Regions from separate parts of the Azospirillum thermophilum genome, predicted to be linked through region 2. Evidence: predicted binding sites of a transcription regulator. Region 2 holds the regulator's gene; the other holds the start of a gene.
The links. Region 2 encodes PhoB, which activates phosphate uptake and scavenging genes when phosphate is short. Its sites were predicted from a motif close to TNTCATAAAACTGTCA; they were not measured.
Positions count from the first base shown of each region.

Region 1 (5,242 bases), on a different replicon from region 2:
CCCGACTCCTGCCGCCGATGCCGGCGTGAAGAAGGACGACGCGGTCCGCGGCTGATCCATCGGGACGCGCCGGCCGGTGCCGCGCGTCCTTCGCCTCCCGCGTTGAAGCCGGAAAACCATGTTCGACATCGCCTGGTCGGAAATAATGCTGATCGCGGTCGTGGCCCTGGTGGTCATCGGACCGAAGGATCTGCCGAAGGCCATCTTCACCCTGGGCAAATGGGTGCGGAAGGCGCGCGTGGTCGCGCGGGAATTCCAGGGCCACCTCGACGACATGATGCGCGAGGCGGAGCTGGACGAGCTGCGGCGCGAGGCGCTGAAGACCCGCGAGATGAACCTGAAGAAGATGATGGAGGACACGGTCGACCCGAAGAACGAGCTGCGGCAGGCGTTCGACGTCGGGCTCGACGGCCACGCCGGCAGCCCGGCGGAGGCGGACGAGAAGCCGGCGGCCCCCGCCGCTGCCGCTCCGGCCGCCGGCTCTGCCACCAGCCCGGCCGCCAGTCCCGCCACGGTCTCTTCGGCTCCGCCGCCCGCCGCCGTGCCGGCCCCGGCGTCTTCGCCGTCGTCCTCCCCGGCTCCGGCCATTTCCTCCACCGCTCCGGCTGAGACGTCCGCCCCGGACAAGCAGGCATAACCACCGATGACCGGCGAAACCGAAGACGAGCTTGAAGAAAGCAAGATGCCGCTGATCGATCATCTGATCGAGCTGCGGAACCGTCTGATGTATTCGATCGCCGCGATCCTCGTGGCGTTCCTGCTGTGCTACGCCGTCTCCGACCGGATCTACAATTTCCTGGTGCAGCCGCTGGCCGACATCCTGGCCGGACAGGGGCGCCGGATGATCTACACCGGCCTGACCGAGGCCTTCTTCACCTACGTGAAGGTGGCGTTCTGGGCCGGCTGCTTCGTCTCCTTCCCGATCGTCGCCAGCCAGATCTGGATGTTCGTGGCGCCCGGCCTCTACAAGCACGAGCGCAAGGCCTTCCTGCCCTTCCTGGCCGCCACGCCGGTGCTGTTCTTCCTCGGCGGGGCGATGGTCTACTACTTCATCTTCCCGCTGGCCTGGCGCTTCTTCCTGGGCTTCGAGTTCCATCCCGGCGGCGACGGCAACGCCCTGCCCATCGAGTTCGAGGCGCGTGTCGGCGAATACCTGCATCTGGTGATGCAGCTCATCTTCGCCTTCGGCATCGCCTTCCAGCTTCCGGTGCTGCTGACCCTTCTGGTGCGCGCCGGCCTGCTGACGACCGAGACGCTGGCGGCCAAGCGCCGCTATGCCATCGTCTTCGTCTTCGTCGTCGCCGCCATCCTGACGCCGCCGGACGTCATCAGCCAGGTCGGTCTCGCCATTCCTCTGCTGGCGCTCTATGAGGTCTCGATCTGGATCGGCCGCGGCATCGAGAAGAGGCGCGCCGAGCGCGATGCGGCCGGGGTGTAGGGGCAGGGCCGATTCCAGGTGGCACGGTTTCATTATGTTCCAAAGACGGTAATGTTCCGAACCCCTGGGATCCCCTTCCGTCGTCTTGCAGTTCTGCCGTGACCACTTAACGGTCAGGATCGCATTCAGTGGGCGCCTCTCTGGAGTGTTCGGCGTTGCTTGTCTACTCCGGCGCGCTGTTCTTGAATACGAATGTAACCGTACATTGAGATTTCCGGCTTTATTGAAACTGACTCTTGCTTGCTGCGGATTGCACGCGCTATAGGTTTCTCTCATCGCTGAAGTTCGAGAGCAGGCCCGATGGCAGCAAAGTCGACCAATGATGGGTCTTTAGCACCCACGACGGACTACGTCTTTCCTGTCGATCTGGTGGGCCGCGAGGGCGAGGGCGCCGATGCCGCCGCCTTCAACGCGGAAAAGAAGATCAATTGGGCAAAGCCTTTCGACGAGCGCAAGGAAGGCTATACCGCTGTCAAGCGCGTCTCCCCGGGGTTCTTCAGGGCTTTGCGTGGCGCGCTGGTCAGCATGAAGGGCGGCTCCGCGAAAAAATGAGATGATCGATGCCGGCTGCTTCGCTTCGGCGCGGAGCAGCCTTTTTTGCGACCTTTTTTGACGAGTAGAAAAAATGGCTCGCGCCACAACGGAAGAAAAAGAGAACCGTATTCTCTTCCTGAGGGACGTGGCTGAAGGTGTAATCGAAAGCGCCATCGCCTCCACCAGGCTGGACTATGGCGAGGATCAGGCGAGACAGGTTGCCGGCTGCATTCGCGTTGATAATCGCAGGCTTGCAGCTGCTGTTGAATACTATTACGATTATCTTCTGTATAACTATAAGAAGTTCAACGGATATATCGATGAGGAGCGTCTGGCCGGCCGCGACAAGATGGCGGCTCTGACGGCCATCGCCCTGCTGACCTTCAAGCCGATCGACGTGAAGCCCTACTCCGGCCGAGCCACCGGAGTCGCGGAAATCAACGAGTCGTTCGCCCTGTACTTCGCGTCGATCGTGCTTCACGTGGACGTCGAGGATCCCTCCCCGACCTTTGTCTCGACCCGGCGGACGGAGTCTCCGAAGCCCTGGTTCAGGTCTCTGCTCCGCCTGAGATCGGGTCTGCATCCGGCGACGTCCTGTTCCTGCGCCAAGGACAGCTGGTGGAGACGGAGGAAGCCGGCGACCTTGCGTCGGGGTCATGCGAATGCGGAGCCGGTTCCCAACATCGTCGTGCGGACTCTCCTGCTGAACTTCCGCGATCTCGGTGCCGAAGCCCGGCAGAGGGCCCACCAGAACAAGCCGGTCCAATCGACCGAGCCGCTGGCGGATTGGGTTATTCAGTCGATGCAGTTGTATGCTCTCGCCTTCGGCATCATCGACTTGCGGCTCTGACGCGGACGCGGGATCAATCCTCGTCCAGTCTCGGATTCGTCGACGTCCGGTCTTTCGCTGTAACATAATCGTCATATTGCCGGACCGCCGCCTGCCCACCACCTTCCCTGTAACGGAAAGGGGGAGGGAGTGTCGGCAACGCATGTCCTGCTGGAACTCGCCGGGAACGTCGTGCTGCTCCTGTGGGGGCTGCACATGGTGCAGAGCGGGCTGACGCGCGCCTTCGGGGCCGACCTGCGCCACATCCTGGGGGCGGGACTGCGCAACCGCTGGAGCGCCTTCCTCGCCGGGCTGGGCGTCACCACCCTCTTGCAGAGCAGCACCGCGACGGGGCTGATGGCCGCCGGCTTCTCCGCCACCGGGCTGATGCCGCTGGCGCCCGCCCTGGCGGTGATGCTCGGCGCCAATGTCGGCACGGCGCTGATCGTCCAGCTCCTCTCCTTCGACGTGGCGCCGCTGGTGCCGGTGCTGCTGGTGACTGGCTTCGTCGCCTTCCGCCGCGGCGGGCGGACGCGGACCCGCGGCCTTGGCCGGGCGGCGCTCGGGCTCGGGCTGATGCTGCTGTCGCTGCAGCTTCTGGTCGCGGCGGTCGAGCGGTCGGCCGAGGTGCCGGGGCTGCGCAGCCTGCTCGGCCTGCTGACGGCCGATCCGCTGGTGGCGCTCGCCCTCGCGGCCGTGCTGACCTGGGCGGCCCATTCCAGCGTCGCGGTGGTGCTGCTGGTCGCCTCGCTCGCCGGCGGGCAGGTGATCGGGGTGGAGGCGGCGCTCGCCATGGTCGCCGGCGCCAATCTCGGCAGCGCCGTCAATCCGGTGCTGGAGGGGCCGGGCGGCAACCCGGCGGCCCGCCGGCTGGCGGTCGGCAACCTGCTGAACCGGCTGGCCGGCTGCGCCCTGCTGCTGGCCGCGCTCGACCCGGCGGTGCGGCTGCTCGGCGGCTGGACGGATCCGGCACGGCTGGTCGCCGACGCGCATGTCGCCTTCAACCTGCTGATGGCGCTGCTGTTCATCGGGATCCTGCCGTGGATCGCCGCCGGCCTCTCCCGGCTGTTCCCCGACAGGGTCACCGCCGTCGATCCCGGCGCGCCGCAGTATCTCGATCCCGCGGCACTGCGGGCGCCGCATGTCGCCATCGCCAATGCGGCGCGCGAGGCGATGCGCATGGCCGACACGGTGGAGGCGATGCTGCGCGGCACGCTGGAAGTGCTGCGCACCGACGACCGCCGCGTCCTCGACCAGGTGCGGGCGATGGACGATGTGCTCGACCGGCTGCACGCCGCCATCAAGCGCTACCTGACGCAGATCAGCCTGGAGGACCTCGACGAGCAGGATGCCCGCCGTGCATCGGACGTCCTGACGCTGACCATCAACCTGGAGCATGTCGGCGACATCATCGACCGCAACCTGATGGACCTCGCCGCCAAGAAGATGCGGCGGCGGCTGCGCTTCTCCGAGGAGGGGGCGGCGGAGATCGCCGGCCTGCTGGAACGGCTGATCGAGACGGGCAGGCTGGCCGCCGCGGTGTTCGTATCGGGCGACGCGCGCTCCGCCCGCGCCCTGCTGAAGGAGAAGGAGGTGGTGCGCACGCTGGAGGCCCGCGCCATCGAGGCGCATGTCGCGCGCCTGCGCGCCGGCCGGATGGAGAGCCAGGAGACGAGTACGCTGCACCTCGACATCCTGCGGGATCTGCGGCGGATCAACGCCCATCTGGCCTCCGCCGCCTACCCCGTCCTCGACCCGCTGGGCGAGCTGCGGTCGAGCCGCCTGAAGGAAGCGGATGGCGGCCTTGCGGCCGTCGCAGCGCCCGATAGCCGGCCGGAGACTGGACCTTCCCCCGGTGGCGCACTATAACCAGCGTCCCACCACCCGATTTGGTCCGAACCATGCACGACCTTCGCGCCATCCGTGAGAATCCCGAAGCCTTCGACCGCGGCCTGGGCCGTCGGGGGCTGTCTCCGGTGTCGTCGTCCGTGCTGGATCTCGACGCCCGCCGCCGCGCCGCGCAGACCCAGCTCCAGGAGATGCAGGCCCGCCGGAACGAGGCGGCCAAGGATATCGGTGTCGCCAAGCGCGAGGGCCGCGATGCCCAGCCGATCCTCGACGAGATGGCCCGGCTCAAGGAGCGGATGCCGCAGGTCGAGGAGGAGGAGCGCGCGCTCGGCGTCGAACTCGACGCGCTGCTCGCCGGCCTGCCCAACATTCCCGGCGACGACGTGCCGGACGGCAGGGACGAGACGGAGAACAAGGAGGTCCGCCGCTGGGGCGAGCCCCGGCCGATCGCCAACCCCAAGCAGCATTTCGAGCTGGGCGAGGCGCTGGGCCTGATGGACTTCGAGGCGGCCGCCCGCATGTCGGGCGCCCGCTTCACCGTGCTGAAGGGCGGCCTCGCCCGCATGGAGCGCGCGCTGGCCGACTTCATGCTG
Region 1 covers NZ_CP029352.1:462,194-467,435, forward strand. The annotation lists gene DEW08_RS02070 (twin-arginine translocase TatA/TatE family subunit) at 1-55, shown strand, start outside; gene tatB (Sec-independent protein translocase protein TatB) at 119-637, shown strand; gene tatC (twin-arginine translocase subunit TatC) at 644-1,438, shown strand; gene DEW08_RS02085 (hypothetical protein) at 1,739-1,990, shown strand; gene DEW08_RS02090 (hypothetical protein) at 2,064-2,822, shown strand; gene DEW08_RS02095 (Na/Pi cotransporter family protein) at 2,952-4,670, shown strand; gene serS (serine--tRNA ligase) at 4,703-5,242, shown strand, end outside.
Region 1: the regulator PhoB is predicted to act here: its motif matches at 2,881-2,896, upstream of DEW08_RS02095 (Na/Pi cotransporter family protein).

Region 2 (5,242 bases):
CTCCGGCTCCTTCGGCGCCATCCCGCTCTTCACCGGCACGCTGCTGATCACCGTCATCGCCATGGTCGTGGCGGTCCCGGTCGGACTGATGGCGGCGGTCTACATGTCGGAATACGCCAACCCGCGCGTCCGTTCCTGGCTGAAGCCGATCCTGGAGATCCTGGCCGGCATCCCGACGGTGGTCTACGGCTTCTTCGCCGCCCTGACCATGGCACCCTTCGTGCGGTCGGTCGGGCAGAGCCTCGGCCTCGGCGTCAGCTCGGAATCGGCGCTCGCCGCCGGCGTCGTGATGGGGGTGATGATCATCCCCTTCGTCAGCTCGCTGTCCGACGACGTCATCAACGCGGTGCCGCAGTCCCTGCGCGACGGCTCCTACGGGCTGGGCGCCACCAAGTCGGAGACCATCCGGCAGGTGGTGATGCCGGCGGCCCTGCCGGGCATCGTCGCCGCCATCATGCTGGCCGTCAGCCGCGCCATCGGCGAGACGATGATCGTCACCATGGCGTCCGGCCTGACCGCCAACCTCACCGCCAACCCCCTGGAAGCCGTGACCACCGTGACGACCCAGATCGCCACGCTGCTGGTCGGCGACCAGGAGTTCGACAGCCCCAAGACGCTTTCGGCCTTCGGCCTTGGCCTCGTGCTGTTCGCCGTCACTCTCTGCCTCAACGTGGTCGCCCTGCGGGTGGTCCAGAAGTATCGAGAGAAATATGACTGACCTCGTGCAACAGGATACGCGGGCCATGTCGGTCGCCGTTTCGAAGTCTCGCTACCAGAGCGAGGAGTTCACCCGCCGCCTGAAGGCCCGCTACGCCGCCGAGCGGCGCTTCAAGATGGCCGGCATCGCCGCGGTGGGTATCGCCTCGCTGATGCTGGTGATCCTGCTGGGCTCCATCGTCACCAAGGGCTACACCGCCTTCTGGCAGACCCAGCTCCGGCTGGAGGTGACGCTGGACAAGGCCCAGGTGGAGGAGCGCAACTTCATGCCGCTCCTGCGCCAGGCGCTCTACGCCCAGCTTCCGGACGTCGCCGACCGGTCCAGCCGCCGGCAGCTGAACGACCTGCTGTCCTCCGGGGCTCCTTACGAGCTGGAGGCCTTCGTCGCCCGCAATCCGGCGGTGGTCGGCACCACCCAGACCATCTGGGTCCGTGCCGACGACGAGGTGGACCAGTTCATGAAGGGCTATTTCCGCCGCGATGTGCCGGAGGCCGAGCGCCGGCTGAGCGACGTGAAGATCGCCGCCATCGACGCGCTGACGGCCAAGGGCTCGTTGGTGCAGAGCTTCAACACCACCCTGTTCTCCGCCGGCGACAGCCGCGAGGCGGAACAGGCCGGCATCTGGGGCGCCATCGTCGGCTCCCTGCTGATGCTGTCGGTGACGATGATCCTGTCGGTGCCGATCGGCGTCGCCGCCGCAGTCTACCTGGAGGAGTTCGCGCCGAAGAACAAGTGGACCGACCTGATCGAGGTGAACATCAACAACCTCGCCGCGGTGCCGTCCATCATCTTCGGCCTGCTCGGCCTGGCGGTCTTCCTCGGCTTCTTCGGGATGACCCGCTCGGCCCCGGTGGTCGGCGGCCTGGTGATGGCGCTGATGACCCTGCCGGTCATCATCATCTCCGCCCGGGTCGCCCTGAAGTCGGTGCCGCCCTCGATCCGCGAGGCGGCGCTGGGGATCGGCGCCTCTCCGCTGCAGACGGTGACCCACCATGTCCTGCCGCTGGCGCTGCCCGGCATCCTGACCGGCACCATCATCGGCATGGCCCGTGCGCTCGGCGAGACGGCGCCGCTGCTGATGATCGGCATGGTCGCCTTCATCGTCGACATCCCGCATGGCTGGACCGACAGCGCGACCGTGCTGCCCGTGCAGATCTACATGTGGGCGGACAGCCCCGAGCGGGCCTTCACCGAACGCACCTCGGCCGCGATCATGATCCTGCTCGGGTTCCTGATCCTGATGAACGGTCTGGCCGTGTACCTGCGCAAGAAATTCGAGAGGCGGTGGTAAGTCATGAACGTGATGACCCAGATGCAGTCCGGTTCGCAGCCCAACACCGCTGCCCGCGCCCAGGGAGAAACCATGGCCGGCGTCAAGATGGTCGCCCGCGACGTGAAGGTGTTCTACGGCGCCAAGCAGGCGCTGAAGGGCATCAACCTGGAGATCCAGGAGAACAAGGTCCTGGCCCTGATCGGCCCGTCGGGCTGCGGCAAGTCGACGTTCCTGCGCTGCCTGAACCGCATGAACGACACCATCGAGAACTGCCGCGTCGAAGGGCTGATCGCGCTGGACGGCGAGGACATCTACGGCAAGGGCATCGACGCGGTCCAGCTCCGCGCCCGCGTCGGCATGGTGTTCCAGAAGCCGAACCCCTTCCCCAAGTCGATCTACGACAACATCGCCTACGGCCCGCGCATCCATGGGCTGGCCTCGCAGCGCGACGAGCTGGACGAGGTGGTGCAGAAGTCGCTGCAGCGCGCCGGCCTGTGGAACGAGGTGAAGGACCGCCTGCGCGAGCCCGGCACCGGCCTGTCCGGCGGCCAGCAGCAGCGCCTGTGCATCGCCCGCGCCATCGCCGTCAGCCCGGAGGTGATCCTGATGGACGAGCCCTGCTCGGCGCTCGACCCCATCGCGACGGCGCACATCGAGGAACTGATCGACGAGCTGCGCGAGAACTATACGATCGTCATCGTCACCCACAACATGCAGCAGGCGGCCCGCGTCTCGCAGAAGACCGCCTTCTTCCATCTCGGCGAGATGGTGGAGTGCGACGACACCGAGGAAATCTTCACCAACCCGCGCGACGAGCGCACCCAGGGCTACATCACCGGCCGGTACGGCTGATCGGCCCTCCTCCTCCCCCGCGGTGGGGGAGGGGCGTCATGGAGCATGTTGAAGAGGCATGGAATGCTGGGTAACGTCGAAGCGCGCGGGATGAACGGAGCGGCCATGACCTCGGCGCTGAAGCCCCTTGTGCTGGTTGTCGAGGACGAGGCGGACATCGTCACCCTCCTCAAGTACAATCTGGAGAAGGAGGGGTTCCGCGTGGTCGCCGCGAGCGACGGCGAGGAGGCCCTGCTGCTGGCCGGCGAACAGGCGCCGAACCTCGTCCTGCTCGACTGGATGCTGCCGCTGATGTCGGGGCTGGAGGTGTGCCGCCAGCTCCGCCGCAATGCCAAGACCCGCGACATCCCGATCATCATGCTGACCGCCCGCGGCGAGGAAGGCGACCGGGTGCGCGGCCTGAATTCCGGTGCCGACGACTACATCACCAAGCCCTTCTCGCCGACCGAACTGGTGGCGCGCATGCGGGCGGTGCTGCGCCGCTCCGCCCCCGGCATGACGGACGAGACCCTGCAGTTCGCCGACGTGACGATGGACCTCGCCGCCCACCGCGTCCGCCGCAACGGCCGCGACATCCATCTCGGGCCGACCGAGTTCCGGCTGCTGCGCCATTTCATGCAGCATCCCGGCCGCGTCTTCTCGCGCGAGCAGCTTCTCGACCTCGTCTGGGGCCACGACGTCTATGTCGAGCCGCGCACGGTCGACGTCCACATCCGCCGCCTGCGCAAGGCCCTGAACGAGGAGACCGAGCTGGACCTGATCCGCACGGTTCGCTCGGCCGGCTACGCGCTCGACACCAAGACGATCTAGCGCCCTGTCACCGTGACGGCCGCGCCGACCGCGACGCCCAAGGCGCGGTCGGCGCGGCCGCGGTTGACGGCGATCTCCGCCAGCCCGTTGGAGTTCTCGTACCACAGCGCCTCGCCGGCCGGCACGTCGGCGAAGGTCCGGCCGCGGCGCACGGCGCGGGCACCGATGCGCAGCACCGCATCGGCCGGCAGGGTCGCCGCCCGCAGCCCGGTCATCGCGTTGCCGTAGACGTCGATATAGACGATGCGCGGCAGATCGTCGGGCCAGTCCGGCCGCGCGTCCGCTCCCGTCTCCAGCGGCTCCAGATCCACCGGCCGGCCGGTCGCCAGCATCGCCGCGACCGGCGCGAAGAGATCCCGTCCGTGGAAGCTGGCGGAGAGCCGCTCCGGCCTCCAGCCGATGGCCGAGGCGGTAGACCGGACCGCTCTTCGCCGGACGATCTCGAACAGGCCGTTGTCCGGCCCGACGAAGCGGCGTCCGTCGGCCTCCACCACCAGCGGCCGGCGGTCGGTGCCGACGCCGGGATCGACAACGGCGACGAAGACCGAGCCCGCCGGGAAGGCCGGGGCGTAGGCCGCCAGAAGATAGGCGGAAAGCTGCGGATCGAAGGCCGGCACGTCGGCGAACAGGTCGATCACCGGCAGTCCGGGCGCCTGCTGCGCCAGCGCCGCCTTCATCTGGCCGGTATAGGGGCCGGACAACCCGAAATCGGTGAACAGCACGATCATGGCGTCAGGATAGCGTGGCTGCGGTTGAATCGACAGGGGCAGCCGCGCCGCCCGTTGCCGCGGCGCTCCGCCCTTCCTACAGTGGTGCGACCTCCATCAAGCGGACTGGCCGATGACGCATCCCCCGGCAGCGCCCTCTTCCCTGGACGCCCCGACCTCCGGCAGCCGCATCCTGCTGGTGGAGGACTGTGCTCCCAACCAGATGCTGGCCGCCGCGATCCTCGGCAGTGCCGGCCATACGGTCGACGTGGTGGAGAACGGCCGTACCGCCGTCGCCGCGGTGGCGCGCGGTGGCTACGACCTCGTGCTGATGGATCTGGCGATGCCGGAGATGGACGGCCTGACCGCCGCCCGCCTGATGCGCGACCTGCCGCCGCCGCTCTGCCGCATCCCCATCATCGCGATCACCGCGGATTCGCAGGAGTCCGACCGGGCCCGCTGTCTCGCCGCCGGGATGGACGATCATCTCGCCAAGCCGTTCGACCGCGCCGCCCTGCTGGAGCGGGTGGCTCATTGGCTGGGGCGGGTGGCCGGCCTGCACGCCATGGCACGGACGCCGGGAACGGCACCGGCGGCGGCCACGGCGGGGGTGGAGATGCTGGACCGCGCCACGCTCGACCAGCTCGGCGCCGACCTGGACGCGGAAGTGCTGGCCGACGTCCTGCGCCAGTTCGCCGACGAAACGATGGAGCGGCTGGAGCGGATCGCGGCGGAGACCGACCTGGCGCTTCTCGCGCGCGAGGCCCATACGCTGAAGAGTACGGCGGGCACCTTCGGGGCGCCGACCCTGGCGGCGGCGGCACGGGCGCTGGAGCTTGCCTGCCGCGCCGGTTCCGCGGACGAGGCCGAGGCCCTGCGGAT
Region 2 covers NZ_CP029353.1:2,493,404-2,498,645, reverse strand. The annotation lists gene pstC (phosphate ABC transporter permease subunit PstC) at 1-718, shown strand, start outside; gene pstA (phosphate ABC transporter permease PstA) at 711-2,009, shown strand; gene pstB (phosphate ABC transporter ATP-binding protein PstB) at 2,082-2,843, shown strand; gene phoB (phosphate regulon transcriptional regulator PhoB) at 2,949-3,653, shown strand; gene DEW08_RS18125 (SAM hydrolase/SAM-dependent halogenase family protein) at 3,650-4,381, opposite strand; gene DEW08_RS18120 (response regulator) at 4,494-5,242, shown strand, end outside.